2 regions of the Thermoanaerobacter sp. RKWS2 genome follow, and region 2 is predicted to be linked to the other one. Evidence: riboswitches for the same ligand, from Rfam matches in the RefSeq annotation. Region 2 holds a riboswitch; the other holds the start of a gene.

Region 1 (15,921 bases), 310 kb from region 2:
AGACAAACACTATAGGGCTAATTGTGCCTGATATATCAAACCCTTACTATGCAGAAGTAGTAAGAGGTATTGAAGATGTCTGCAATATTTATAAATACAATATTACTTTGTGCAATGCAGACAATAAAAGAGAAAAAGAATTTCAATATATAGAAATGCTAAAAAATCGGTGGGTTGATGGAATAATATTTCACTGTGACTATTTTTCTGAAGAGCATTATGAAGTCTTTAAAAATGACAATATAAAGGTGGTACTTGCAGGAAGAACAACAAAGTTTGATGTGCCTTATGTAGGGATTGATAATTTTAAAGCGGCTTATGATGCAGCGAATTATTTGATATCATTAGGCCACAAGAGGATTGGAATTATTCATGGCCCTCTTGATGACATGAAAGAGACAATAGATAGCGTAGACAGGCTAAAAGGGTATAAGCAAGCTCTTATTGATAATGGCTTACCAATTTACGATGAATTTATTAAAGAAGCAAATTTTAAGTATAAAGGCGGATATAATGCGGCGATGGAAATGCTAAAAGGCGAAATGAGACCTACTGCTATTTTTGCGATAAGTGATATTATGGCAATGGGAGCAATAAATGCGGTGTTTGACAGCGGGCTTTCCTGTCCTGAAGATGTATCAGTAATGGGTTTTGATAATATTGACTTGTCAGAAGCAACAAGGCCTTCTCTCACTACTGTATCACAGCCTATGTATGAAATAGGGGCTGTTGCAGCTAGAATGCTTATAAAAATGTTAAATGGGGAAGAAATTGATGATTATCAAATAGTTTTAAAACACAAAATTGTGGTAAGAAATTCTTGTATATCTCCAAAAGACTAAATTTTGTTTTATTTTTTAAATTGTAAGCGCTTACAGTTTTAAAGCATGAAAAGCGCAGTGAAGATTTTAAGCTTAGGAAAGGAGAATATGGCATGGCTTATGTAAACTTCGTAAAGAAATACAAACTTGAAATTGCCATGGTTTTACCATTACTATTATATATTTTGGGTTTTACTGTATACCCTATTATTCAAACTATTACTTTAAGTTTTCAAGACCAGTATACTAAAGCATTCACATTGGCAAATTATAAAGAGATTATAGGAAAAACAGAATTTAAAAATGCTTTTTTCAATACCATAGCTCTTACATTTATAAGCCTCACTTTGGAAATGACTGCAGGCCTCGTCATTGCGCTTATTTTAAAAAGGAATTTTAGAGGAAAAGGGCTTTTGAGGTCTTTGATGTTGGTTCCTATGGGAGTTCCTACACTTGTATCAGGTGTCGCTATGACATATATTTTCGGATTAAATGGTTATTTTAATGAATTTTTGGAAAAATTACACTTAATTAAGCTTCCTGTAGATTGGGCGAGCGGTGGTTTTAAGACATTGCTTATGGTTTCTGTAGCTGATATGTGGAAAGTTACCCCACTGGTCATACTATTGCTTTTGGCTGGTCTTGAAAGTATACCAGATGAAGTTTATGAAGCTTCCAATATTGACGGGGCAACTGCGTGGCAAACTTTTAAATATGTGACATTGCCACTTTTAAAGCCCTCTATAACGATGGCCTTGATATTAAGAGCGATAGATGCTTTTAGAATATTTGAACTTGTACTTGTTCTTGCAGGCCGTGCTACTCCTGTTATTTCTACTTTTGCGTATGATGAGTATAATAATTATGCAAATGCTTATACATCTGCGGCAGCATCTACAATATTGCTCCTAATAATAGCAGTATTTATAGTGAGCTACTTAAAAATAGCTGGTACTAAGGAGGAACAATGATGAGAAAAATAGATATTAGTGAAAAGATTTCAAATACAGCGTATATTCCAATAGCTATAATAGCGGCAATATTGATGATTATACCAGTATATATACTTTTTATAACTTCTTTTGCAGTGCCAAGTGATATATTAAAGCCTCATCCAGACTTTTTCATCACTCACTTTACTTTGGACCATTGGAAAGACGTATTTCTTTCAGGAAATATATGGCCTCCTTTTAAGAAAAGTTTTGTAGTGGCAACAATGACTACTATCATCGCAATTATAATAGCTGCTCCAGCGACTTATGTTATAGCGAGGATGCCATCGAAAGTAAAATACGCAGTAGTATTATTACTGTTTTTTACAAGGATGTTTCCTGATGTAGGTATTGCTCTTCCGATAGCGGTACAATTCATAAAATTAAATTTAATGGACACTTATTTAGGGTTAGTTATGGCACACCTTATTGTAAATTTACCTTTTGCAGCATGGATATTGGTTGGAACTTTTGAGACAATACCAAAGGACTTAGAAGAAGCTGCATTGGTTGATGGAACAAGTAAATTGACGGCATTGATGAGGATTATAATGCCAATTGCACTTCCTGGTATAGCTGTTACTGCTATATTTGTGTGGCTGAATTCCTGGAATGAATTTACTTATGCTCTTTACTTGACTATTTCAGACAGGACTTTGCCTCTTCAAACTTACTATTATGTTCAAAGAGGAGGAATTTTTGATTCTGCCACATATGCGGCAATACTCACAATCCCTGTAATGCTTGTGACATTCTTCTTACAAAAGTACATGAAGAGTGGTTATCTTGCAGGGGCTGTTAAAGGTTAGCATATACGTATCCGAATTTTTCGGATACTGTATATATAAAAAAATTAAATTTTAAGGAGGTTTTCTGAAGTTATGAGGAAGTTTTATGCTAAGGTAATAGCAGTATTAGTGATTCTCTCCCTTTTGGGTACCCTTATCGCAGGATGCGGAAGTAAAAATGTGTCAGATGCGAGGAAAAAAGTCTTGAAAGTTTCAATGGGACTTGGAGAAGCAGAATGGAAAGTGATGAAGGAAGATATTTTCCCACCATTTGAGCAAAAGTATGGTGTAAAAATTGAGCCTCTTCAAATTGAAGCAGGAGACCTTATTAAAAAGTTAGATGCTATGCACAAAGCAAATGCGATGGATATAGATATTATAACTCAAGATAACATGCAACTTGCTCCGCTTGTGGCAAAAGGGCTTGTGGAAGATTTGTCTCAGTATAGAGACATGATACCAAAGGAAGTAATACCAAGTCTTGTGCCAGTAGGAGAGTTTGATGGAAAGTTGTACTTTATGCCGTATAGACCAAATGTAGAAATAGCTTTCTACAACGAAGATAAATTCAACGAATACGGTTTAAAACTTCCTACAAATTGGGATGAGCTTTTGCAGGTTGCAAAGACTTTTAAAGAAAAAGAGGGCATAGGCAGAGTTATAATTAAAGAAAATTTAGGGCCTGACAGCACAGTTCAAATGTTTGACCTTATAAGGTCTGCTGGTGGTGACCCAACAGTATTGAATGATGAAGGTTCAATAAAAGCATTTACATTCTTGAAAGAATTACAGCCATACCTCTCTCCTGACTCAAAGAAAGCTGACTGGAATACACCTGTAGAATATCTCGCAAAAGATAGTGTATATTTGGTTGAAAATTGGCCTTACACTGCAAACGTTCTTGTAGAGCAGTATGGCAAAAAGAACATTTTGGCATATCACGGCTGGGCAGGTCCGGTTAAAGAGTCCCACGTTTTAGGAGGAGAAGTTATAGGAATACCAACTGGTGCACCTAATAAAGAGATGGCTATAAAGTTTATGGAATACCTTATGAGCAAAGAAGTTCAAGAGAAGCTTGTCACTAAATTAGGATGGCCATCCATGAGAAGCGATGCTTATGGAAAGGTTGAAGAATGGCAAAAACCATATTTTGAAGCTATAAATGAAGCGTTAAAACACGCAGAACCAAGGCCAAACCTTGTATACTGGGCTGATGTAGATAAGGCTATAAATGGAGCGTTAAGAGAGATAATCTTTGAAGACAAACCTATTAAACCTACTCTTGATAAATACCACAACATGATAGAAGAAGCTAAGAAAGCTGCAGAAAGCAAGTAAATGTTTTAAATTGGTTTTAGTCGGAAACGACTTTGTTTCCGACTAAAATTTTGAATAAAGTAAGAGTGGAGGATGGATATGGCCAACAAAACGAAGAAACCAATTTACCCTTTTGAAGATTGGGTTATAAGAGAGACGCAGTTTAGTATAGACACTAAATACAGAAATGAAACTATTTTTGCTTTAGCAAATGGATATATTGGAATGAGAGGAACTTTTGAAGAAGGATATTCAGGGCCTAAAAATACCTCTTTTAATGGGACGTATATCAATGGATTTTATGAAATACACGATATAGTTTACCCTGAAGGGGGATATGGTTTTGCAAAAATAGGGCAGACGATGTTAAATGTGGCTGATAGTAAAATAATAAAATTATATGTAGATGGGGAAAAGTTTGATTTGTTACAAGGGAAAATCCTCTTTTATGAGAGAGTACTTGACATGAAGAAAGGTTTTGTAGAAAGAAAAGTAAAATGGGAATCCCCTACAGGAAAAATTTTAGAGGTAAAAATAAAGAGAATTGTATCATTAAATAGGCAACATTTAGCGGCAATTTCTTTTACTGTGGAACCTGTAAATTTTACCGGAAAAATTAGATTTGTTTCCGCTATTGACGGAAATGTTTCAAATATAAATGATAGTGAAGATGTAAGAGTAGGGTCAAATTTAAAAGGAAAGGTTTTAAAGACTATAGATAAAAGTGTAGAGGGTTTAAAAGGGTGGATTGTTCAAAAGACGCAAAAGAGTAATTTCTCCTATGTTTGCGCGATAGACAATGTATTAGTGGGAGATAGTAAATATGAAGTTTCAAATAGTTTAGAAGAAGATGGAGTAAAAGTAATTGTAGATCTAGAGGCTGAAAAAGGCACCTCATACACATTGAATAAATTTATTTCCTATTACACTTCAAAGGATTTTGATGAAAATAAATTAGTTGTTCTTGCTTTAGAAGAAATAGAAAAAGCCAAAAATGACGGCTTTGAAACGATAGAAAAAGAGCAGGAAGAATTTTTGAATTCTTTTTGGAAAGATGCTGATGTAATCATAGAAGGAGATAAAGCTCTGCAGCAAGGCATACGCTTTAATGAATTTCATCTACTTCAATCTGTCGGAAGAGATGGAAAGACAAATATTGCAGCAAAAGGGCTGACTGGAGAAGGTTATGAAGGCCATTATTTTTGGGATTCTGATATCTATATAATGCCTTTCTTTCTTTATACAAAGCCTGAAATTGCAAAAGCTTTGGTAATGTACAGGTATAATCTTTTGGATGCAGCAAGATCCAGGGCAAAGGAATTAGGTCACAAAGGAGCTTTGTATCCTTGGAGAACGATAGATGGTCCTGAATGTTCTGCTTACTTTCCAGCTGGTACGGCACAGTATCACATAAATGCTGATATAGTTTATGCTTTGAAAAGATATGTAGAAGCGACGAATGACGTGGATTTTCTTTATGACTATGGCTGTGAAATAGTGTTTGAGACAGCAAGGTTTTGGGAAGATTTAGGGGCGTATATTCCTCTTAAAGACAATAAATTTTGCATAAACTGTGTAACTGGTCCAGATGAGTACACTGCATTGGTTGATAATAACGCCTATACTAATTACATGGCAAAGATGAATTTGGAATACGCTTATGATATTGCAAATAAAATGAAAAAAGAAGTGCCTGAGAAATACCAAAAAATTGCTTCTAAGTTAAATCTAAAAGATCAAGAAATTAATGCGTGGAAAAAAGCTGCTGACAATATGTACCTTCCTTATTCAAAAGAACTTGATATTATACCACAGGATGACAGCTTTTTGTATAAAGAAAGGATAACAGTGGATGAAATACCACAAGATCAATTTCCACTTTTGTTGCACTGGCATTACCTAAATATTTACAGATATCAAATATGTAAACAGCCTGATGTGTTGCTTTTGATGTTTTTACAGAGAGAAAAATTTACTAAAGATGAACTTAAAAAGAATTACGATTATTATGAACCTATTACCACTCACGACTCCTCCTTGTCGCCAGCTATATTTAGCATACTAGCCAATGAAATAGGATATACTGACAAAGCTTATAAATACTTTATGATGACTGCAAGAATGGATTTGGACGACTACAATGACAATGTTAAGGACGGAATTCATGCTGCTTCTATGGCGGGAACATGGAGCGCAGTTGTGAATGGTTTTGGTGGAATGAGGGTTTATACAAATGAACTGCATTTTGAGCCGAGATTGCCAAAAGAATGGAATTTGCTCTCTTTTAATGTGAGATACAAAGGTAGAAAAATAAATGTCAAATTAACCAAAGAAAGTGTTGTGTTTGCACTATTAGAAGGAGAGCCTATAGAAATCTACTGCTTTGACGAAAAAATTTTACTTGAAAAAGGAGAAAATAAAGTAGAAAGTCGCAAAAATTAAAGAAGTATGGAGCCAATCGGCACCATACTTCTTTAATTTTTATATATCGTTATTTGAAAGGGTGAGTGAACCGCCGCCCGTACTTAAATCAAAGTAATAATTTCCACTGCCTCTATATGAATATACTTTGATATAATAGGTTCCCGTTTGTGTCGGAATATATGTTATTGTTTCCTGCCTTTGTGTTCCAGTTGAACTTTTAACAAGAGTACCGGTGGGGTCATAGAGGTATATATCGAAATCAGGGTTATAGTTTGCCCAATCAGGTATTATGAAAGTTATTGCAATAGGATATGATGTGTCTGTCACGTTAAATGTCCAAATGTCACTGTAACGAGACCCAGGGAGTGAATCTTTAGCATAATAGTGGTTTGGCACAGATATATTAGTTCCTGTGAAATTTCCAGCTGTTTTAATTGCTTCATATGCATCCAATCTTCCTACACCATAGTCAATGTTTTTGCTTGGAGGACCCCAACTTTTTGCAGTAGTCATTATTATATTTTTTACATCAAGTGGTGCAAGGCTTATATTTGCATTGAGCATAAGGGCTACTGTACCTGCTACAAAAGGTGTTGCCATGCTTGTGCCACTGTATGTCACATAACCATTTATAGAGTTTGCTTTTGCGGCAGTTATATTGTATCCGGGTGCTGCAATGTCAGGTTTTATCCTTCCGTCAGCTGTGGGACCACGGCTGGAGAAGCTTGCAAGGTTGAATCCAAGTTCTCCTACATCCGCCATTGCTGCAACGGTTATGGCTTTTTCTGCTGCACCAGGTGATCCTATGGTGTACCTTGCAGGGCCTGAATTTCCAGCTGCAACTACTACTACAATTCCGCTATCTACGGCGCTGTTTACTGCTAATGAGGTAGAGTCAGTTCCATCAGAACTTGTAGAAGTTCCAAGGCTTAAATTTATGACTTTAATTCCATATACGTCTTTGTTTTGAACAGCCCAGTCAATCCCTGCAGTTACAGTGCTCATACTTCCGCTTCCATTTGAATCGAGTACTTTTATTCCTACCAAAGCTGCACCAGGAGCAACACCTGTATAAAGGCTGTTCCCTGTCCCAGTGCCTGCCGCAATGCTTGCTACATGAGTTCCATGTCCATTATCATCGTAAGGGGTAGTTTTACCGTTTACAAAATCTTGCCATCCTATTATTTTGCCACCAGCAAGGTCAACATGGGATCCATCAATACCTGTATCAATAACTGCTATTACTATATCATTCTTGGAGTAAGAGGAAGGATTACCATCTTTGTCTCCAGTTACGCCAAAGTCACTTCTCGCTTTTGTAACGCCAAACCATTTTGTTGCAGTATCTAATGTCGCATATACAGGCTCGTCATACTCAATTTGCTTTACTATATCTAATTTTGACAAAGCGTTTATTTGTCCTTTAGTTAAAGTAGCAGCAACTCCTGGAATAATTTTGTATTTATGCTTTATATTAAACTTTCCAATGGATTTAGAAATATTTAATAGTTCGTTATCATCTATGTTTTTGTTGAAGGTTATTATGACAGGGAATTCCGCACTGTCAGGCTTATCAGTAAGCTTTGCTTCCAAGTTATCAAAGATTTTGTTTTTATTAGAATCTTGCATCAAAACTTTTTGAATTTGAGGCGAGTAATTTTTTGTTGGAGAGTCGCCAGATAAGTTTGTTAAGTTGGGCTGAGCTTGGACTAATACTCCACTTAGCGACATTAAAGCTACAATTAACACAAAAGCCAGTAAAGCTTTTAATGTTTGTCGGCTCTTCATTTTTTCTTACCTCCTTAAAAATTTAATATTTTTTAAAATTTAAGTCAGCCCTTCTAGTCGCTAAGTGAAACTGTTTCTTTCTTCTATTCATCATCTCCTTTCTGTAAGATTTATTTTCTATAATAAAACTCAAGCAATTTTTATGCCAATTTACTGTATATAGACAAAATTAATAAAAGTTTTTAATGTGTATAATTTTTTATACACATTTTTGATACACAAAAGAATGCATAAAACACATACATTTAGAAATTAGTATAAATTTAACGAATTATGTAGAAAAAATCTTTTTTAAAAATAGAAGGAAAATTCATATTTATGTCGAAATAGTAATATAGGAAAATTAGATAAATTTTTGTTGAAAAAGGCAAACTCGTCGAAAGGCGGGGACGCAAAGCTACGGGTCTAATGCAACAGTTTTGCTATGATAGCCGGGCTACCAACATTTATATATAACCTCCTGCCTTTTGGTAGGAGGTTTATTAATTAAGGAAGTGGTGTTTTATATGACTAATAAGGAAAAAATTTATAATATTATTGTAGAAAAAAGTAAAGAATTTGATATTCAAAATTTTTTGATAAGTAGAAAAGGTGGAATCACTACAGAAGAAGTAGCACAATTGCTAAAAATGGCTCGACCAAATGTGTCTTTTATTTTAAATCATCTTGTAAGAGAAGGGAAAATAGTTAAAATTATTTCAAAACCTGTGTATTATATTGAAAAAAATAGATTAGCTTATTTTTTAGGGAATAAGGTTAAGGAAGAAATGCTTCTAAAAGACTTAATTGATTTTTTAAACTTAAGGAAAGAAAAAGAATGTGCTTTTGAAAATATAATAGGACATGATGGCAGCCTCAAAGGACAAATAGAACAGGCCAAAGCAGCTGTATTATATCCTCCTTATGGACTCCACACTCTTATCATAGGACCGCCTGGCTCTGGTAAATCTTTTTTCGCAGAGATGATGTACAAATTCAGTCTTCAAAATGGTAGGGTAGGACCTCTTGAAGTATTAAACTGTGCGGATTACTATAACAATCCTCAACTTCTTATGTCTCATTTGTTTGGACATGTTAAAGGAGCCTATACTGGAGCTGATGTAGATAAGATAGGTTTAGTCGAAAAAGCCGATAAAGGGATATTATTCCTTGACGAGGTTCACAGATTACCTCCAGAAGGCCAAGAAATGTTATTTTATCTTATTGACAAAGGAGTATATCGGAGATTAGGAGATACTGTTGAAAGAACGGCTAACTTAATGATTGTAGCAGCTACTACAGAAAAACCTGATTCTTTTCTTTTAAAAACTTTTATGAGACGAATACCAGTTATCATCCAACTGCCATCTTTTGAGGGAAGGCCTCTAAATGAGAAAATTGAGATAATTGTTTACCTTTTTAAAGAAGAAGCCAAACGGCTAAACTTAAATATTATTGTACATCCAGAGTTAATTTCTTTACTTTTGTCTTTGCAGTATGAGGGAAATATTGGAGAATTAAAATCTATCATTCAATTGCTTTGTTCTAAAGCTTTTTTAATGAATTACGAAACGAAGAGAAATTTTTTAAAAATTGATCTTACTCTGTTGCCCTCCGTTTATTTTAATGTAGGGAAAAGTAAAACGATAAATTTTGATAAATTTTTAATCATTTCCTCTGAAATTGAAAGGGAAATAGACAAATATGATTTTTATGAGTTTATTGCTATGAAGTATAATGAGTTAAAAGAAAAAGGAATAGTAGAAATATTTGAAATTATGTTGGGTGATAATTTTGGGAAAAATGGGAATCATCCATAGATTAGTATATCTAAGAATATATCACTATAATATATCATTCTGGAGATATTTTTAATTAACGGAGAATTATCGGGAAATACAAAGGATGACAATATTGATGCGAGAGTTTATAATTGTAATCGAATTAACTCCTGCTATTGCGCAACAATAGAAAGGAGGAAACTCATGATGAAGAATAAAATTTTGAAAATTGCTGTAGTATATTTAATGATATTTATAATGCTATTTGGAGGAATTACTTCGGCGTATGCTTACGACAAAATCCACGTTGTTTCAAAAGGTGAATCATTGTATTTAATAGCGAAATGGTATGGTAGTGATGTAAATAACATAAAACAGGCAAATGGGAATTGGAGCGATTTGATATATCCTGGTGAAAAATTAGTGGTGCCAGTAGATGAAAATAGTGCTTATTACAATTATCTTGTTGACAGATATTTAATCGCAAAAATGATTTATGCTGAAGCTCGTGGAGAAAGCTTTGAGGGTCAGGTCGCTGTAGGTGCGGTGATTTTGAATAGAGTAAAAAGCGGTATTTTCCCAAATACTGTAGCAGGAGTTATATATCAGCCAGATGCTTTTGAGTCTGTAACGAATGGTGAATTTTTCAATCATGAACCTGACCTTACAGCTTTTAAAGCAGCAGATGCAGCTTTAGCCGGATGGGACCCAACAGGAGGAGCCCTATACTTCTTCAATCCAGCTACTTCAACTTCTTGGTGGATATGGACAAGGACAATTACAAATGTGATAGGACACCACTGGTTTGCAATATAGGAAGGCAGAAGCCTTCCTATATTGCATATATTTTACATTATAAAATTTTACTTTTGTAAAAGAATAAGAATAGCATTAAAAATAGGAGCTGATTATATGGTACATATATTTGTAGGAGGAAGTTCAGAAAAAAGTTCTATTATAAAATTTTTATCCTACTGTGTACATTCTAAAGAAATAGTGATAGAAGAGTTAAAGAATTATAAAGAGAGAGCAGATATTTTAATTATCTCTGATATTCTATGTGATGAGGATTTTCACAAGTTAAAAAATTATATTTATAATTTTCCGAGCGGTATTATAATAACAAATGCAGATGATGAGCTATCAAATAAACTCTTTGCACAGGGAATAAATTCTACCCTTATAACATGCGGTTTAAATCCAAAATCTTCCATTACTGCTTCTTCAATATCTTATGAAGATGAAGGTTATGAATTTAATTATTGCGTACAAAGGACTTTTTTTAATTTAAAGGGCAAATTGATAGAGCCAATGGAAATACCTGTTGAAATAAAAGTTCCTGGACAGTATAATATATATAACTCATTATTTGTAATAACTGTATTATTAATTTTAGGATATGAAATTAAAGATATACAAAATGTGGTTAAAACCTTTGAAAATAGTGGGCGGTGATAAATTTTTTGAAGATAATTTTAACGATTACTTTTGCCACCTGTCATAAATGCTTTCCAATTTTAATATATATTTTTAGAAGGACACATAAGGGGAAGGGGAGAGTGAACACATGGCAGGCAACTTTTTGGAGAACAACGTAGTTGTAGTTGTAGGAAAAATTTTTACTGATTTAGAGTACAGTCATGAACTATATGGCGAAGAATTTTTTAATTTTATTTTGGAAGTGCCAAGATTGAGTGAAACAAAGGATTATCTTCCGGTTACTATTTCTAACCGCCTGTTTGAAGGTATGAATTTACAGGTAGGCAGAAGGGTAAAGGTTGAAGGGCAATTGAGGTCTTATAATAGGAAATCTCCAGAAGAAGGGAAAAATAAATTAATTTTGACCATATTTGCCCGGGACATAATGACGATACCTGAGGAGGAAGTAGTAAAAAATCCAAATGAAATTTTTTTAGACGGCTTTATTTGTAAAAAACCTGTTTATAGAACTACTCCTTTTGGGAGAGAGATAACTGATTTATTAATTGCGGTAAATAGGCCTTATAACAAATCTGATTACATACCTGTCATAGCGTGGGGAAGAAATGCAAGGTTTTCTGAAAAGTTAGAAATAGGAGATCGTATACGTTTATGGGGAAGAGTACAGAGCAGGGAATACCAAAAAAACTGGGCGATGAAGTGGTTACAAAGGTCGCTTATGAGGTTTCTATTACGAGAATGGAAGTGGTTGAAAAAGAATTACAAAAGAGTTAGAATGGAAATAACAGAGGACACAAGGGGGAATGAGTTTTGGAGAGAGGACTTATACAAGTTTATACTGGAGATGGCAAAGGAAAGACGACGGCTTCTATTGGACTTGGCATAAGAGCGGTGGGAAGAGGCTTTAAAGTTTATATGGTACAATTTCTGAAAGGCACGGATACAGGGGAGTTGCATACACTTAAGAATATTGAAAATTTCAAGGTTTTTAGGTTTCAATCAACAGAAAAGTTTTTTGGAGTTTAAATGAAGAGGAAAAGAAGATTCTTGCTGAGGATATGAAGAAAGCCTATGAATTTGTTGTAGATGTCCTCCAAAACAAAAAGTGCGATATTTTAATTTTAGATGAAATAATGGCGGCAATACATAGTAAAATGTACACAGTGGAAGATGTGTTAAAGTTAATAGATATGAAACCGACGGAGATGGAATTGGTTTTGACAGGAAGGAGTGCTCCTCAGGAGATAATTGAAAAAGCGGATTTGGTTACAGAGATGAAAGCGATTAAACATCCTTTTGAAAAAGGAATACCAGCGAGATACGGAATAGAATATTAAAACACCCGACAAAATCGGGTGTTTTATTTAACCTCGCAAGTCTTCCATGAGTTTTGTTTTTTCACGGGTTTTGTCGTCTACTATTTTTACAATCTTTGCTGGAACTCCTGCAACTACTGTGTTAGGTGGTACATCTTCTGTCACAACTGATCCTGCTGCTACAACAGCTCCATGACCTACTCTTACTCCTTCTAATATAACTGCGTTTGCCCCGACAAGTACGTTATCTTCAAGCACAACTGGTACACTGCTGGGGGTTCTAATACCCCGGCTATAACAGCTCCAGCTCCTACATGGACGTTTTTGCCTATAATTCCTCTGGCGCCTATTACTGCGTTCATGTCTATCATAGAATTTTCACCAATTTCTGCACCTATGTTTATTACTGCCCCCATCATTATCACAGCGTTTTTGCCTATTTTTACTCGATCTCTAATTATTGCACCTGGTTCTATTCTCGCGTCAAGATGCTTAATATCCAGCAAAGGAATTGCAGAATTTCTGCGGTCGTACTCTAAGCGATAATGTTTTATTTTATCTTTATTTGCTTCAATCAATTTTTCAACGACATCTAGTTCTCCAAAGACGATTTTAAAGTTGTCACAGCCATATACTTCTAATTCTTCGGTTTCTTCAATTTCTATATTCCCTTGTATGTAAGCTCTAACAGGTGTGGTTTTTTTCGCTTCTTTGATATATTTTGCAATTTCATAAGGGTTTGTCAAGTTATCATTTGTGCTCAAAATTATCATCCTTTCTTCACAAGGTCTTCCATTGTATATAAGCCAGGTTTTTGATTTATTATGAATTTTGCAGCTTGTAGGGCACCATAACCAAAAATTTCACGGGATTGGGCAGAGTGACTTATGGTGATTACTTCATCGTGACCTGCAAAAATTACTTGATGTTCACCCACAATTGTGCCGCCCCTTACTGCGTGTATTCCTAACTCGTTTGGCTTTCTCTGTTCAGTTTTAGTATGGCGTCCATACACGTATTCCTTTTTGTCATTTAGCACTTGGTTTATGCTATCTGCAATCATTAACGCAGTGCCACTTGGAGCGTCTTTTTTCATATTGTGATGCTTTTCTATTATTTCTATGTCAAAATCCTGCTGTAAGATTTTTGCAGCTTCTTTTACAAGGTTTATAAGTATGTTTACTCCAAGGGACATATTGGCAGATTTAAAAATCGGTATTTCTTTTGATGCTTCTTCTATGACCTTTAATTCTTCTTCACTAAGTCCAGTCGTGGCAATGACTACAGGAAGCTTCTTTTGTAGAGCGGCTTTCACTAAATTAGGTACAGCTTCATGGTATGAAAAGTCAATTACTACATCTGCTTCTTCTTTTACATCTTTTAAGTCGCTGTAAACAGGAAAGTCAAGAGGAGAGATATTTTTATCTACTCCTGCTACTATTTTAAAATCATGACTTTCTGCTGCTAACTTTGCTACGACTTTTCCCATTTTTCCGTTACAGCCATGAATTATTATTCTAATCATTAATTTGCCTCCTTCAATAAACCGTACTTTGAGAGAACAGATTTCAGATATTCTAAGTTTTTATCGCTCATTTCAACCAGTGGGAGACGCAAAGGTCCTACATTAAATCCCATTAAGTTCATAGCAGTCTTTACCGGAATAGGGTTTGTTTCTATAAAAAGGGCTTTATTTAGAGGATTAAGTTCTAACTGCATGTCTCTTGCCCTTTCAATATCTCCATTTAAATAAGCGGTTGTCATTTCATGTATTTTTGCCGGGATTATATTTGCCGTGACGGATATTACTCCTAAGCCACCTAAAGACATTATTGGTATTACTTGGTCGTCATTTCCTGAGTATATTTCAAAAGATTTACCCATAATGCGGGCAATTTCAGCTACCTGTACGATGTCACCACTGGCTTCTTTTACTCCAACTACGTTGTCTACATGTTTACTCAATTCAAGATAAGTTTCTGGCAGCATGTTGAGAGATGTCCTGCTGGGGACATTATAGATAATAATAGGTATGTCTACGTGTCTTGCTATTTCAGTAAAGTGAGCCACTAATCCCTTTTGTGTTGTTTTGTTGTAATAGGGTGTTATAACTAAAAGAGCATCAGCACCTGCAGATTGAGCATATTCACTCATTTCAACAGCATGGGCAGTGTTGTTAGAACCGGTTCCTGCAATTACTGGTATTCTTCCGGCGACTTTCTCTACTGTAAATTTAATTGCCGCTTGTTGCTCTTCTTGTGTCATTGTAGAGGCTTCACCAGTGGTACCACATATGATGATAGCATCAGTTCCTTCTTTGATATGCCATTCAATAAGCTCGCCAAGTTTTTCAAAATTTACGCCCTCTTCGTTAAATGGAGTAACAATAGCGACACCTGACCCTTTAAAAACAGGCATAATTATTCTCCTTTCACATATTTTTAATTAAAAGTTCTGCTATTTGAACGGCATTTGTTGCCGCTCCTTTTCTTATGTTGTCGGCTACAATCCACATGTTAAGACCGCTGTAAACTGTCTCATCTCTTCTTATTCTACCTACAAAAACTTCATCTTTTCCTGTAGCATAAGTTGCAAGAGGATAAATATTATTTTGAGGATCGTCTTGTACAACAACTCCCGGGGCATGTTTTAAGACTTCTATTAGTTCTTCCATTTCATAAGGCCTTGCAAATTCTACATTGACAGATTCGCTGTGAGAGTTTGCAACAGGGACTCTTACTGTTGTTGGAGATACCTTTATTGAACTATCTCCCATGATCTTCTTGGTTTCGTTTATCATCTTTAATTCTTCCTTTGTGTATCCGTTTGGTGCGAAAGAATCAATGTGAGGAATACAGTTGTTTGCAATAGGATGAGGGAATACTTGGCATGGTTCTCCTCTTAAACTTCTTTCAAGGTCATCTACACCTTTTTTACCTGCTCCAGACACTGCTTGATAGGTAGATACCACTATTCTTTTTATTTTATATTTGTCGTGAAGAGGCTTTAAAGGAACTACCATTTGAATGGTAGAGCAATTGGGATTTGCTATTATTCCTTTGTGCCATGAAATGTCTTGAGGATTTACTTCAGGGACAACCAAAGGTACATTTTCATCCATTCTCCAAGCGCTGGAATTGTCAATTACGACTACGCCATGAGAAGCAGCTATTGGAGCGAATTGTTTGCTTATAGTTGCACCAGCAGAAAAAAGAGCGATTTGAATGTCTCTTTTAAAACTTTCTTCAGTAAGTTCTTCTACAATGTATTCATTA
Region 2 (15,921 bases):
AGTTAAATGTATCTAGAGGTGATATATTATGGTAGATAAAAACGAACAGACTCTGAGGTATCACGTTACAACTGATAGAAAAACTGTTAAAGAGATATTGACAGCAGTGTATGAAGCACTTTCTGAAAAAGGTTATAATCCAATTAATCAAATAGTAGGTTATATATTGTCTGGGGACCCTACTTATATAACCAGCCATAAAAATGCGAGAAATTTGATAAGAAAAATTGAAAGAGATGAATTAGTAGAAGAACTTTTGAGAGAGTATTTGTCTTCCCAAAAATAAGAAAAATGAAATTGCCTCACTTTGTGTGAGGCAATTTTAGAATGGAGAGGTTTCTTTGAGGATTATGGGTTTAGATGTGGGGGATAAAACAATCGGGGTAGCTATAAGTGACTTATCAGGCACAATTGCACAGGGACTTACTACTATTAAAAGAAGTAGTAACAAAAAAGATTTTGAGAGAATAAAACAAATAATAAATGAATATGAAGTGGGAATGATAATTGTAGGATTGCCTAAGAATATGAATGGCACTTTGGGGCCACAGGGACAAAAAGTTATGAGATTTGTTGAACACTTGAAGGAAGCTTTTAGTATACCAATAATCTTGTGGGATGAAAGGCTTACTACAGTAGAAGCACAAAGGGTTTTAATAGAAAAAGCTGATATAAGTAGGGCAAAGAGAAAAGTAGTAATTGATAAGCTGGCTGCAGTTCTTATACTTCAGAACTACTTAGATTCACAAAAAAATAAATAAATAAATTTTTATTAAAAACTTGACAGTCTTTTTGGTATGTTATACAATTACATTATCTTGAAGTAGAATTGAGGTGAAATAGTATGGAACCAGAAATCATTCAGCTAATCGACGAGCACGGCCATGAAGTAGACTTCGAACTTGTAGCATCATTTGACCTTGACGATACCAGGTATGCAGTTGTGGTCCCTGTCGATGGTGATGGAGAAGATGCTTACATCCTGAGAGTGGAACAAGATGAAAATGGCAATGATATTTTTGTAGGGATTGAAGACGAAGATGAGTTCAATGATGCTGTCGAAGCATACAATGAGCTGATGGAAGAGTATGAAGAATATTATGATGATGAAGATTTTGACGATGAAGAGTAAATTAAAATTAGAATGAAATTAATTAAGATATACCGTTTTGGTATATCTTAATTTTATATACCCACAAAATTTAATTTCTATGTAAAATGGAAATTGGATTCTCAATTGAAATATCTCTGTCCACTATAAAATTTGATATTTACTAAAAAATCGAAAAAAATATTTGACAATTGAAAATGAATATCATAAACTAATATTAGTTGATATTATTTGGCGGTGATTTAGATGAATGAAATTGAAAAATTTAAAGAAAAATTAAAAGATAAGGGATATAAGTTGACAACTCAAAGGCGTGTGATATTGGACGTCATTATGGAAAATAGGGATAAACATCTTTCCTCTGAGGAAATATATGACCTTGTAAGGCTAAAATATCCTGAAATAGGGCTTGCTACAGTTTATAGGACCCTTCAGTTATTTGAGGAATTAGGTATTGTCTATAAATTAAATTTTGACGATGGTCGAAATAGATACGAGCTATATCATAATGAAAACCATCAGCATCATCATTTGATTTGTTTAAAATGCGGAGCAGTTATAGAAATGGAAGGAGACCTTTTGGAGAATTTAGAAGAGGCAATAGAAGAGACTAAAGATTTTGAAATAATAGATCATAATGTGAAATTTTTTGGTTATTGTAGCAAATGTAGGAGCAGGTATAATTAAACTTATAGTGAGATTTTGGATTTTGTTTAAGAAATAATTTACATTAATAGGGTTGAAGTATTTTTTCAAATAAAGTATAATTTATATTAACTGGTGTAAGGTACGGGTAAGTTTTTTTGGGTTTTTGGGGGAAAATAAAATTAAAGCTAAAAATATCTAATGAAAGGAGATAAGTATTTGGCACACAAGGCAAAACTTAAAATCATTCCTTTGGGCGGGTTAAATGAGATCGGCAAAAACATGACTGTTTTTGAATTCGGAAACGACATAATAGTTGTGGATTGCGGTCTCGCTTTTCCAGATGATGAAATGTTGGGAATAGATTTGGTCATTCCCGACATTACTTATTTATTGAAAAATAGGGAAAAGGTTAAGGCAATTGTTTTAACACATGGTCATGAAGACCATATTGGAGCTTTACCATATGTCTTAAAGCAACTTAATGTTCCTGTATATGGGACTCGTCTGACTATAGGTTTAGTAGAATATAAGTTAAAAGAGCATGGTATTTTAAAAGATAGTAAATTGATAACGGTGAAGCCAAGAGAGATTGTCGAAATTGGTCAGTTTAAAGTGGAGTTTATAAGAACCTCTCATAGCATTGCAGATTCTGCGGCTTTAGCTATTCATACTCCTGTTGGGACGGTTTTCCACTCGGGGGATTTCAAAGTAGACTTTACCCCTATAGGGGGAGAAATACCAGACTTACACCGCTTTGCCCAGTTAGGGGAAAAAGGGGTACTAGTAATGCTATGTGATAGTACCAATATTGAAAGACCGGGTTATACCATGTCAGAAAGGACAGTGGGAGAGACTTTTGACAGTATATTTAGAAAAGCAGAACAACGAATCATAGTGGCAACTTTTGCTTCTAACATCCACAGAGTTCAACAAATTATAGATTCTGCGCACAAGTATGGAAGAAAGGTTGCTATTTCAGGCAGAAGCATGTTAAATGTAGTTAATGTAGCGATGGAATTAGGCTATTTAATTGTTCCTGATGGCCTTTTGATTGATATTGATGAAGCCAATAAATTGCCTCATGATAAAGTTGTCATTATAACGACAGGCAGCCAAGGGGAACCTATGTCAGCTCTTACCAGAATGGCTTCTTCTGAGCATAAAAAAGTAGAGATTGTACCGGGAGATACAGTGATAATTTCTGCTTCTGCTATTCCGGGAAATGAAAAACTTATTTCTCGCGTCATCAACCAATTATTTAAAAAAGGTGCCAATGTAATTTATGAAGCATTGGCAGATATTCACGTATCGGGTCACGCCTGTCAAGAAGAGATTAAGCTACTTCATACATTAATAAAACCTAAATTTTTCATTCCTGTTCATGGAGAATACAGACATTTAGTTCAGCATGCTAAGCTTGCAGAGACTTTAGGAATGCCTCCACAAAATATCTTTGTAGTAGATAATGGGACAGTATTAGAGTTTACAAAAAATTCTGGAAGGATTGCGGGAACAGTAACAGCAGGGAAAGTGTTGGTAGATGGCTTGGGAGTTGGAGATGTAGGGAATATCGTTTTAAGAGATAGAAAACATTTGGCTCAAGATGGCTTGTTAGTAGTGGTGGTTACTATTTCTAAAGAGACTGGAGGAATTATAGCGGGTCCCGACATAATTTCCAGAGGATTTGTATATGTGAGAGAATCAGAGGATTTAATGGAGGAATCCAAAAATATTGTCAGAGATGTGTTATCAAAGTGTGAGAAAGAGGAAGTTAGCGAATGGGCTACTATAAAATCAATGATAAAAGACAATTTAAGCAGCTTCTTATATGAAAAAACTAAGAGAAATCCTATGATATTGCCAATCATAATGGAAATTTAACCAGGAGGCTCTTAAATATGAACGTCTACGACAAAGCTTATGAACTGGCTAATGCCATAAGACAGTTGCCAGAATACAAAGCTTTTAAAGAGGCGTATCAAAAAATAAATGAAAATGAGCAAAATAAGAAAATGTTAGAGGATTTTAGAAAAAAGCAATTAGAGATTCAAGCTAAAGAGTTGTCAGGTGAAAAAGTGGATCCTAAAGAAAAAGAAGTGTTAGAAAAGCTATGGGAGATATTAAATCTTAATCCAGAGTTAAGTTCGTACTTGTCTTTAGAATACACTCTTGGCAAGATAATGGATGATATACTAAAAATAATCATGGAACCGATGGAGATGAAGTAGATGAAAAGAATAGATACTAAGTACATTGTAAAAGCAGGAGCCATTGCAGCCATTTACTTTGTTGTTACTATTCTTTTGGGCAGTGTTTCTTATGGCCCTATTCAATTTAGAATATCTGAATCTTTAGTTGTATTACCCATGGTAGAGCCGGCAGCAATATGGGGGTTTTTATAGGATGTTTATTAGCCAATATAGGAAGTCCTTTTGGACTTCTCGATATTTTGGGTGGAAGTTTAGTGACATTACTTGCTGCGTACCTTTCATCAAAAACTAATATCTTTTACAAAGGTATATTGCCTCCTATAATATTAAATGCCCTTATTGTTTCAATATGGGTAAGTTATTTCACGAAAATGCCCTATTATCTTGTAGCTTTATATATCGCTTTAAGTGAAGCTATTGTGACAGGTGTATTTGGGTATGTAGTGATTGCAGTATACAAAAGATTAAAAGATAAGTATTCTTTATAAAAACAGGTAAGCGGAAGGCTTACTTGTTTTTATTTTTAATTAATTATATAATTTAGGTATACCTACCCAAGGGAGAGAAATGTAATGAATAATGTCGAATACAAAAGAAAAAGTAGATTTGCTGTGGTAATAACGACTATAATTTTTTTGTTTTTCTCTGCTTTTGTATACTATCAAAGCTTTTTTCAACCAGTAACTACAAAAAGTGATGTGCCTCAAAAGATTATAAATATTCCAAAAGGGTATTCTACCGTGCAAATAGCTAAGGTGTTAAAGGAGAATAATTTAATTAAGAATGAGTGGTTTTTTATATGGAGAGCAAAAGTTTTAGGTGCTGATGGAAAATTACAAGCAGGAAAATATCTTTTAAGCCCTAACATGACTACTGATCAAATAATAGAAAAAATATTTGCAGGTAAAGCACAAAAGGATACAATAAAAGTGACAATTCCGGAAGGTTATTCTGTTAAGGATATAGCCAATAAGTTATCGCAATTAGGCTTAGTAAATAAAGATAAATTTTTAGAAGTTGCACAAAAAGATACTTTTAACTACGATTTTTTAAAAGACATACCTAAAGATAGACCAAGTAGATTAGAAGGGTATCTTTTTCCCGATACTTATCAAATACCTATAGAGGCTGGCGAAAAAGAAATAATAAATATTATGCTTAAAAGGTTTCAACAAGTTTATAATAGTACTATAAAGGATAATGCAAAATATGTAGGAATGACACCAGATCAAATTGTGATAATAGCTTCTCTGATAGAAAAAGAGGCTGTGGTAGATAAGGACAGACCTCTAATTGCAGGTGTTATATACAACCGTTTGAAAAAACATATGAAACTACAAATAGATGCTACTGTACAATACGCATTAGGGGAACACAAGGATAAGCTTTTGTACAAAGATTTGGAGGTAGATTCCCCTTACAATACCTACCAACACTATGGACTTCCTATAGGTCCCATTTGTAATCCTGGACTTAAATCTATTAAAGCAGCTCTTTTTCCAGCTAAGCATGACTTTTACTATTATGTTGCAAAGAAAGATGGGTCTCATATTTTCAGTATAACTTATGAAGACCATTTAAAAGCTCAGAAAGAAATTGAAGCAAATGAAAATAATAATACTAAATGAAAGGGTTGAGTTATGGAAATAACTCGAAATGATATAAAATTTATAAGATGGATAGCTCATAAATTTGGATATCCTTTAGATGAGATGGAGAAATATGCCTACGAAAATTATATCCCTATTGCAAAACCGGAGGTCGCTGATTTTTTAAGTTTTATTGTGAAGCTAAAAAAGCCTAACAATATATTAGAGATAGGTACTGCTATTGGCTATTCTACTATAATAATGGCAAAAGCTTATTCAGAAGTTAGTGTAGTCACTATTGAAAGGGATATAAATTTGGCTGAAATAGCTAAAGAAAATTTTAAGAAAGCAAAAGTAGAAGATAGAATCGAACTTATTTGTGGAGAAGCACAGCAAGTTCTTCCAAATTTAACCAAGATGTACGATTTGATTTTTGTAGATGCGGCGAAAGGGCAATATATAGAATTTTACAAAGAACTGAAAAGACTTTTAAGCAAAGAGGGCGTAATCTTGTGGGACAATATTTTGTATAAGGGATATGTTGTAAATGAGAAAAATGTAAAACATAAGAGAAGAACTATTGTGTACAGAATGAGAGAATTTATAGAAATATTATATCAAGATAAAACTTTGTACACGGTAATTTTGCCTTTAGGAGACGGATTAGCGGTAAGCTTTAAGGAGGAATAATCATGTTAGAGCTTTTGGCACCAGTTGGAGATTTGGAAAGATTAAAAATAGCTATAAATTACGGAGCAGATGCGGTATATTTTGGAGGGAAACATTATAGTTTAAGGGCTTCTGTTGGTTTGACTCTTGAAGAGATAAAAGAAGCAATAAAATATGTGAGGAAAAGTGGAAAAAAAGCATATATTACTATAAATATCTTTCCCCACAATGAGGATTTGGAAGGATTGCCTGAATACATTAAATCAGTTGTTGACCTTGGCATAGATGCTATTATTCTTTCTGACCCAGGGATTTTTTCTATTGTAAAAGAAGTAGCTCCTGAAGTAGATGTTCATATAAGTACGCAAGCAAATAATGTGAATTATAAAAGTGCTCTGTTTTGGCATAATTTAGGTGCAAAAAGGATAATTTTGGCAAGGGAACTATCTTTAAAAGAGATAAAAGAGATAAGAGAGAAGACACCAAAAACTTTAGAATTAGAGGCATTTGTCCACGGGGCTATGTGCATTTCTTACTCAGGAAGGTGCCTTTTAAGCAATTACCTTACAGGAAGAGATTCTAATAAAGGTGAATGTGCACAACCTTGCCGGTGGAAATATTATCTTGTAGAAGAAAAAAGGCCAGGAGAGTATATGCCCATTTTCGAAGATGAAAGGGGCACATATATTATGAATTCTAAAGACCTATGCATGATAGAGTACATTCCAGAACTTGTTGAGGCTGGAGTTACAAGTTTTAAAATTGAGGGAAGAAACAAAAGTGCCTACTATGTTGCTGTAGTGACACGGGCTTACAGAAAGGTGATTGACGATTACCTTGAAAAAGGAAAAGATTATGTTTTTGACAAAAAACTTCTTGAAGAGGTTTCTAAAGCAAGTCACAGAGGATTTACCACAGGGTTTTATTTTGGCAAACCAGGTCCTGATGCTCAAAATTATGAGTCTTCAAATTATATACGGACTCATGATTTTGTAGGAATTGTAAAAGAATATGACCCCAATACAGGAATTGCTGTTGTAGAGCAAAGAAATAGGATGTTTGTGGGAGATAAAATTGAGATTGTGGGTCCTAAAGTAGAGTTTGAGCAGCAAATTGAAAAAATGTGGGATGAAGAAGGAAATGAGATTGAAGTAGCTCCCCATCCTCAAATGATAGTGAAAATTCCTGTAAAGTATCCTGTAGAAGAATTTTTTATACTGCGTCGAGAAATTAAAAATTAGGTTAAAACTTGCTCCTTTTGGGAATACTTTTTCCTGAAAGGAGCAAAGTTTTATGGAAAAAGAAATTATAGGATTGTTTTTTTGAGGGTAGTTTTGTCAATTTTAACGTTAACATTGATTTTTAGGCTTTTTTACATTCAGGTAATCAAAGGAGATTTTTATTCTCAAAAAGCAGTGGAACAAAAAATTAGAAGCTTTAAAATTTTGGAGAGAAGAGGAGAAATATACGATAGGAATATGATTCCTTTTACAGATAGAGAATATAAAGAATATATATTTGCGATACCTAAAATGTTAACTGACAAAGAAAAAGCCGCTAAGGTTATAAGTGAAATTGCCGCAGTAAACTGTGAGGATGTGTTAAAATCCTTAAAAAGTGCAAAAGATTATGTGGAATATGAAGTTAAATTTAACTCAAACAACAAATTACCTATAGGCATTTTTAAGTTAGCTTTGCCTCAAAGGTATTCGCAAAATTCTTTAGCAAGACATGTAATAGGGTATGTAGGAGAGAAAAAGATGGGTTTAGAAGATACTTTTAATGAAATTTTAAATAGCAAAAGGGAAGATAGCATTGCAGTGTTTACTGATGGGAATAATACTGATTATATAAAAGGGTTAGGAGTAAGGTTAAAAACTTCTGGAAAAGAAGTTTTGGGGGTAAAAACTACACTTGATTATCACATACAAAAGGCAGTAGAGAATGTTCTTGACAAGAATATGGTAGATGGAGCAGCAGTGGTATTAGATATAAAAACAGGTGATATACTTGCAATGGCAAGTAGGCCTAATTTTGACCAAAATAATATTCAAGCTTATTTAAATAGCTCTAACGAAGAATTTATAAACAAAGCTGTCTCAATGTATCCACCTGGCTCTATTTTTAAAATTGTAATAGCTGCTGCAGCGTTAGAATATAATAAAGTGAATTTACAGGATACTTTTTATTGCAGTGGTAGTTATGATATAAATGGAATAGTATTTCACGATTACAAAGGAGAAAGTCATGGAGTAATAAACATGGTAAAAGGTTTTGCAGTTTCCTGCAATACTACTTTTATAAAGATTGGGCAAATAACAGGGGCCAAAAATATTTTGGAGATGGCGAGAAAATTTGGAATAGAAAGTGATGATGGTCTGCCAATACCTGAGCAAATAGGGAGATTGCCTAAATTGTCTGATACTTATGGAGCAGGTATTGGGAATTTGTCAATAGGGCAAGGAGATGTGCTGATGACGCCTCTTCAAGCAGCTGATATCGCAGCGACAATAGCTAATAACGGTGTTAGAAATGTTCCACGTTTAGTGACTGCAATAGTTGATGAAGAAGGGAAAGAAATTGAAAAATTGTCTCAGAAAAAGTCTTACAGAGTGATAAGCGAAAAAACAGCCAAAATTTTAAAAGGAATGATGAGAGAAGTGGTTATTGACCCAGAAGGGACAGGAAAAAGGGCTGAGACTACGTATGGCAGTGCTGGTAAAACAGGTTCTGCTGAAGTTAGCAAGGAGCTAAATATATATCATGCTTGGTTTACAGGTTTTGTTCCTTTTGATAAACCTAAATATGCAATTTCGATTTTTGTAAAAAATGGAGATACTGGAGGAACTAAAGCTGCCCCTCTTTTCAAAGAAATAGCGGAGGAAATAATGAAATATTGATGTACGTGCACCATTTTGTATAAACCTCATATAATAGATGTGTAATGTTGAAAAAAGGGGTGGCGGCAATGTGGGAAGTTGTTGTTGCAATTTTGGCATCAATTGTAAAGGAAATCTTAAATCTTGGTTACTTGACAAACACCAACTCTTTTCCCAATCCACTTACTCCAGAAGAGGAAAAAAATATTTAGAAGCTTATAGAAACGGTAATGAGGAAGCGAGGAATATTTTAATAGAGAGGAACTTGAGATTGGTAGCCCATGTAGTAAAAAAATACAGTGGAACTGGTAAAGATATAGACGACTTGATATCTATTGGAACAATAGGGCTTATAAAAGCAATTTCTACTTTTGATTCTTCAAAAGGTACTCATCTTGCCACATACGCAGCAAGATGTATAGAAAATGAGATACTTATGTCTATAAGAGCAGAAAAAAAGATGAAAGGGGAGGTTTTTTTACAGGATCCTATTGGAGTAGATAAAGAGGGCAATGAGATATCTTTGATGGATGTACTTGGCACAGAGGAAGATGAAATATCAGAGCAAGTGGAGAAAAAACTTCAAATTAAAAAGTTGTACAGTAAAATGAACAGCGTTTTAAAAAATAGAGAACGGTTAATTATAGAAATGAGGTATGGTCTGTACAATGGGAAAGTGAGGACTCAAAGAGAAATAGCAAAGATGCTTGGTATATCTCGTTCCTATGTCTCAAGGATTGAAAAGAAGGCTTTAAATAAGCTTTTTAAAGAGCTTTCCATGTAAAACTGTTTGTATTGACAGTTTATTTTTTTTTATTATATAATTTTAACAAAATGAGGTGAACATATGTATGAAAAGTTGATTCCTGATATGATAGTGGAAAATATTTATCAAATTGATTTGGATTTTTTAAAAGAAAAAGGAATTACTAGTCTTGTCTTAGATATTGACAACACATTGGTACCTCAAAAATCAAAATTTCCTGATAAACAAACTATCGAATGGTTGGAAAAAATGAAAGAAGAAGGATTTAAAATTTGCCTTATTTCAAATAACACTAAAAGGCGAGTGAGTGAATTTAAAGAAAAAGTTGGTGTACCTGGAATAGCTTGGGCTATTAAACCGAGAAAAGGAGCTTTTAAAAAGGCTTTAAAGATTTTAGATGCTAAGCCTAATGAGACTGCTTTGATAGGAGACCAAATATTTACTGATATTTTTGGGGGAAAAAGAGCAGGCTTATATACTATTTTAGTAAAGCCTTTATCGAAAGAGGAATTAGGATGGACTAAGCTTATGAGAAGGGCGGAAAGACATGTACTTAAAAGGATTGAGAGATATGGAGATTAATTCAAGTACTAAATTGTATGGTCTTATAGGTCATCCTGTAGAACATAGTTTATCACCTTTAATACATAACTATGCTTTTAATTCTTTAGATTTAAATTGTGTCTACACTGTTTTTGATGTTTTGCCGGAAAAGCTTGAAGAAGCAGTAAAAGGAGTAAAAGCTTTAGGAATAAGAGGAGTTAATGTAACTGTACCTCATAAAGAGAAAATAATTAAATACCTAGATGTGGTCTCAGAAGAAGCATTAAAAATTGGCGCAGTCAATACTGTAGTCAATGAAGGAGGAATATTGAAAGGATATAATACGGATGTCTATGGCTTTATAGACTCATTAACAGAAGTAGGAGAAAAAATTGAAGGGAGGAAAGCTGTTGTTTTAGGAGCTGGTGGGGCTTCTAAGGCAGTTTGTGTCGCTCTTGCTCTAAAAGGGATAGATTCGATAATAATTGCCAATAGAAGTGTTGAAAGAGCAAAAGATTTGTCAGAATATATTAAAAGGGAATTTAAGATTCAGTGCGATTACTGCAGTATAAATGAAGTAAAAGAACTACCAGAAATAGATATACTTGTTAATACTACAAGCGTAGGAATGTATCCAAATACAGAAGATTCTCCTGCTGATGAAAAAGTGGTTTTGAAAGCTAAATTTGTATATGACCTTATTTACAATCCTTTTGAAACTACTTTTTTAAAACATGCGAAAAAGAATGGAATAAAGTATTCTAATGGACTTTTTATGCTACTTAATCAAGCTAATTATTCTTTCAAGTTGTGGACAGGGGAATTTTTCGACAAAAATTTGGTATACATGTATTTAAAAGAAGGAATTACGCATAATTTGTAGAATATTTTATAAAGAGTAGATGAAGTGAGGCTATATGTGGGCACTTTATGCCTCACGGATACAGTGGTGCAACCGGCTTATGTCGGCTTTATTATTTTTGGAGGTATATTTTATGGCCAAAAAAAAGCTAGGAGAGCTTTTAGTTGAGGTAGGGCTTATAACAGAAGAACAACTAAAGCACGCAATAGAAGTTCAGAGCAAAACAGGAGAAAAGTTAGGAAAAGTTCTCATTAAATTGGGGTATGTTACAGAAAGCCAAATACTAGAGGCTTTAGAATTTCAATTAGGTATTCCACATGTAGATTTGCAAAAATACTATATTGACCCAGATGTGGCAAAATTAATTCCCGAAGCTGTTGCTAAAAGACATACTATTATTCCTATAAAAAAAGATGAAGATGGTATATTGGTAGCAATGGCAGACCCTCTGAATATTTTTGCACTAGATGATGTGAGAATCATTACAAAACAAAATGTAAAGCCTTTAATTGCTTCTGAAGGAAGCATCTTAAAAGCCATAGATAGAATTTACGGAAGAGAACAGGCAGAAAAAGCAGTACAGGATTTTAAAAAGGAGTTTCAAAGTGAAAGTCAAGAAGAGCTGCCAGATGAGATTCTTGAAGAAGTACAAAACGCCTGCTGTACGCTTTGTAAATTCTATAATTGAGCAGGCAATAAAAAATAGGGCTTCAGATATTCACATTGAACCTACTGAAAAAGACCTTAGAATTCGATTTAGGATAGATGGACAATTAACAGAAGCTATGAGGACTATAAAAAGTACCCATGCCCCTGTTGTGACAAGAGTAAAAATTATGGCTAATATGAACATCGCTGAAAGAAGACTTCCTCAAGATGGCAGATTTGATTTTACTACAGGTGGTAAAAATATTGACATAAGAGTTTCTTCATTGCCCACTGTTTTTGGAGAGAAATTGGTATTGAGGCTTTTAGACAAGGAAAATTTTATAATGACAAAGGAGCAATTAGGTTTTGAAGAAGAGGATCTGGTGCTCTTTGATAAACTTATCAAAAGGCCTAATGGCATTGTGCTTTTGACTGGTCCTACAGGTAGTGGGAAAACCACCACTCTTTATGCAATGCTGAGAGAGCTTAACAAACCCAATGTTAATATAATAACTGTTGAGGACCCTGTTGAGTATTCCCTTGAGGGAATAAACCAGGTACAAGTTAATGAAAAGGCAGGCCTTACCTTTGCGACTGCTCTTAGGTCAATTTTGAGGCAAGACCCTGATATAATTATGATTGGAGAAATTAGAGATACTGAAACTGCTGAGATAGCTATTCGTTCTGCCATAACAGGGCACTTAGTCCTTTCCACTTTGCATACAAATGATGCGGCGGGAGCGGTGACTAGGCTTATAGATATGGGTATAGAGCCTTATCTTGTATCTTCTTCTGTAGTAGGGGTTATTGCTCAGAGATTGGCGAGAAAAATATGTGATAACTGTAGAATTTCTTATAAAGCTTCCAAAGGTGAAAAAGAACTATTGGGAATTTCAGAAAATGAAGACATTACTTTATACAAGGGGAGAGGTGCCCTGTTTGTAATAAAACAGGCTATAGGGGAAGAATTCCTATATATGAGATAATGACTGTTACTTCTGATATTAGAGAGCTTATAAATGCTAAGGTTTCCTCTGATGTTATTGGAGCTCAGGCTGTAAAAAATGGCATGAAAACTTTACGAGAAAGTGCTAAAAGACTTGTATTACAAGGAAAAACTACAATTGATGAAATGATAAGACTAACTTACGAGGAATGAGGGATATGGATACAAAGGAACTTTTAAAATTAGTAGTTGAAAGAAAAGCTTCAGACTTGCATATAACGGTTGGAGTACCTCCAGTTCTTAGAATTAATGGCTATTTAGAAAAATTAGAAGGGGAGCCTTTTACCCCTGGGCAGACTGAAGAAATAGTTAAGGATTTATTGACAAGTGAGCAATTGAAAAAGTTAGAACAAAATGGAGATATTGATTTGTCCTATTCAGTTACAGGATTAGGAAGGTTTAGAATAAATGTATACAAACAAAGGGGAAGTTATAGTCTTGCAATAAGGTCTGTAGCTTTGAGAATACCTACAATAGAGGAATTGGGACTTCCTCCAATACTTAAAGACTTAGCTTTAAAGGCGAGAGGGCTTATATTGGTAACAGGACCTACTGGCAGTGGTAAATCTACTACACTGGCTGCGATGGTGGATTGGATAAACTCTAAAAGGACTTGTCATATTCTCACATTGGAAGACCCTATAGAATATTTACATAAACACAACAAAAGCATAGTAAATCAAAGAGAGATTGGGCATGATGCGGCATCTTACGCTTCAGCTTTAAGGGCTGCTTTAAGGGAGGACCCGGATGTTATATTAGTGGGAGAGATGAGGGATTTAGAAACCATCCAAATTGCTATAACTGCTGCTGAGACAGGCCATCTTGTTTTGTCCACTCTTCACACAATAGGAGCCGTTAAGACGATCGATAGGATTATTGATGTTTTTCCTCCCCATCAGCAGCAGCAGATAAAAATTCAGCTTTCAAATGTTTTAGAGGGAATTATTTCTCAACAGCTTATACCTAAAAAGGACAACAGCGGCAGAGTAGTTGCGACAGAAGTGATGATTGCTACTCCTGCTATAAGAAATCTCATAAGAGAAGGGAAGACTTTCCAGATACAGTCGGCAGTTCAAACAGGTAGCAAGTTTGGAATGATGACAATGGATATGTCTATTTTACATCTGTTAAAAAAAGGAGTTATTTCTTTGGAGGATGCATTGACCTATTGTGTGGACCAAGAGAATTTTTCTCGCATGATATAGAGGTGATTATATGCCGTTGTATGCATATAGGGCAAGGGATATGGGAGGAAATCTCGTTACAGGGACTTTGGAAGTTGATTCAAAGGCTCAGTGCATTGATGTTTTAAAGCAAAAAAATTATTATATAATTGACATCAAAGAAGAAGTTGTAAAACAGGACATATTAGATTTTGGCTCTTTTAAAAAGGTAAAGATAAAAGATATTGCTGTTTTTTGTAGACAATTTGCTACTTTAATGAATGCAGGTATACCCATCGTGACGGCTTTGGCCACTATTAAGGAGCAAGTGGAGAATAAAAGGCTAAAAAGAGCTATAAGCGAAGTTTATGAGGAAGTTCAAAAGGGAAGGACTTTGTCTGATGCAATGAAAAAATACGGAGATGTTTTTCCTATGCTTCTTTATAACATGGTGGAAGTAGGGGAAGTGAGTGGAACTCTTGATAAAGTAATGAATGAAATGGCGGACCACTATGAGAAGGAAAATGAATTAAATCAAAAAGTAAAGTCTGCTTTGACTTATCCTCTTATTGTATCTGTTGTAGCTGTATTAGTTGTTATTTTTCTTTTGACAAATGTTTTACCTATTTTTGTAGGTATGTTTAAAAATGCTGGAGTCCAGTTGCCTCTTCCCACTCGAATACTTATTGCTATAAGCAGTTCTATATCTCAATATTGGTACTTTTACACAGGAGTAATTTTGGTGATTTCTTATTCGATTTCGAGTTTTTTGAAGACACCTGAAGGAAGGCGCATTTATGACAGAATGCTTTTAAACATGCCAATCTTTGGCCCTCTAAACAAAAAGATTTTAATTTCCAGGTTTACAAGGACTTTAGGAACATTGATAAGTGCTGGTGTACCGCTTATGAAGGCAATGGAAGTAGTAGAAAAAGTTGTGGGTAATACAGTAGTAGCAGAGGGACTTAAAAAAGCGCAAGAAGATATAAAAAAAGGCTTACCCCTTTCAGAACCTTTAAAAAGAATTGGCATTTTCCCGCCAATGGTAATTCAGATGATAAGTATTGGTGAAAGTTCAGGTTCATTGGACAGCATATTAAATAAAACTGCGGATTTTTATGACGGAGAAGTGGATACAGCTGTCTCACAAATGACAACTCTTCTAGAGCCATTAATAATTGTTATGCTGGCGACAGTGGTAGGATTTATAGTTATTTCAATTGTCATGCCGCTGTTCCAATTATACAATTTCATAGGCCAGTGATATTGGGAAAGGGGGTGAAAAAGGATGGAATGGTTGGTAAAAGCATTAAACAAGGATGAGAGAGGTTTTACATTAATTGAATTGATTGTTGTCATTGCAATTTTAGGGATACTGGCAGCCATTGCAGTGCCTCAATTTACAGGGACATTAACTAGTTCTAAAGAAAAAGCTGATAAGGCTTCAGCACAAATTATAGCAGATGCAGCAGCAAGATGGATTGTGGATAAGGGTAGTGATGATAATATCCCTACAGTGGATCAATTATACAATGAACATTATTTAGCTGATAATTACATACCTCAATCTGGCGGAAGCAAATTTGTAATTACTCTTGATAAAGATAATCATAAAGTTCAAGTGTCTATTGATAATGGAGCAATTTTAGCTACTGCTCCATATGAAATAATTAAATAATCCAGGGCACATTTTTGTGCCCTCCTTAATATTTTTTTAGGAGGTCATTATGGAGATACTACTTTACATACTGATATTTTTATTCGGCACAATTATAGGAAGTTTTTTAAATGTGGTCATACACAGAGTGCCAAGAAAAGAGTCAA

The links. Region 2 has a riboswitch for cyclic di-GMP ahead of gspE (type II secretion system ATPase GspE). Riboswitches for the same ligand answer to the same signal wherever they lie in the genome.
Region 1: it holds a riboswitch for cyclic di-GMP, as region 2 does, so the genes downstream of both, OEI98_RS04565 (sigma 54-interacting transcriptional regulator) here and gspE (type II secretion system ATPase GspE) in region 2, are expected to answer to the same signal.

Annotation. Positions count from the first base shown of each region.
Region 1 is NZ_CP110888.1:914,478-930,398, forward strand. It holds gene OEI98_RS04535 (LacI family DNA-binding transcriptional regulator) at 1-842, shown strand, start outside; gene OEI98_RS04540 (carbohydrate ABC transporter permease) at 935-1,792, shown strand; gene OEI98_RS04545 (carbohydrate ABC transporter permease) at 1,792-2,622, shown strand; gene OEI98_RS04550 (ABC transporter substrate-binding protein) at 2,695-3,939, shown strand; gene OEI98_RS04555 (glycoside hydrolase family 65 protein) at 4,018-6,360, shown strand; gene OEI98_RS04560 (S8 family serine peptidase) at 6,400-8,130, opposite strand; cyclic di-GMP riboswitch class I at 8,487-8,574, shown strand; gene OEI98_RS04565 (sigma 54-interacting transcriptional regulator) at 8,637-9,929, shown strand; gene OEI98_RS04570 (cell wall hydrolase) at 10,098-10,706, shown strand; gene OEI98_RS04575 (Mur ligase family protein) at 10,803-11,345, shown strand; partial or broken gene OEI98_RS04580 (single-stranded DNA-binding protein) at 11,458-12,104, shown strand; partial or broken gene OEI98_RS15020 (cob(I)yrinic acid a,c-diamide adenosyltransferase) at 12,141-12,667, shown strand; partial or broken gene dapD (2,3,4,5-tetrahydropyridine-2,6-dicarboxylate N-acetyltransferase) at 12,695-13,419, opposite strand; gene dapB (4-hydroxy-tetrahydrodipicolinate reductase) at 13,416-14,171, opposite strand; gene dapA (4-hydroxy-tetrahydrodipicolinate synthase) at 14,171-15,064, opposite strand; gene OEI98_RS04610 (aspartate-semialdehyde dehydrogenase) at 15,078-15,921, opposite strand, start outside.
Region 2 is NZ_CP110888.1:1,226,792-1,242,712, forward strand. It holds gene OEI98_RS06255 (IreB family regulatory phosphoprotein) at 29-286, shown strand; gene ruvX (Holliday junction resolvase RuvX) at 342-761, shown strand; gene OEI98_RS06265 (DUF1292 domain-containing protein) at 845-1,132, shown strand; gene OEI98_RS06270 (Fur family transcriptional regulator) at 1,358-1,798, shown strand; gene OEI98_RS06275 (ribonuclease J) at 1,958-3,640, shown strand; gene OEI98_RS06280 (YlbF family regulator) at 3,658-3,987, shown strand; partial or broken gene OEI98_RS06285 (QueT transporter family protein) at 3,988-4,457, shown strand; gene mltG (endolytic transglycosylase MltG) at 4,542-5,597, shown strand; gene OEI98_RS06295 (O-methyltransferase) at 5,610-6,248, shown strand; gene OEI98_RS06300 (peptidase U32 family protein) at 6,251-7,468, shown strand; gene OEI98_RS06305 (peptidoglycan D,D-transpeptidase FtsI family protein) at 7,502-9,127, shown strand; partial or broken gene sigK (RNA polymerase sporulation sigma factor SigK) at 9,196-9,890, shown strand; gene OEI98_RS06315 (YqeG family HAD IIIA-type phosphatase) at 9,954-10,454, shown strand; gene aroE (shikimate dehydrogenase) at 10,444-11,298, shown strand; cyclic di-GMP riboswitch class II at 11,302-11,384, shown strand; partial or broken gene gspE (type II secretion system ATPase GspE) at 11,411-13,084, shown strand; gene OEI98_RS06330 (type IV pilus twitching motility protein PilT) at 13,090-14,139, shown strand; gene OEI98_RS06335 (type II secretion system F family protein) at 14,150-15,361, shown strand; gene OEI98_RS06340 (type II secretion system protein) at 15,386-15,775, shown strand; gene OEI98_RS06345 (prepilin peptidase) at 15,825-15,921, shown strand, end outside.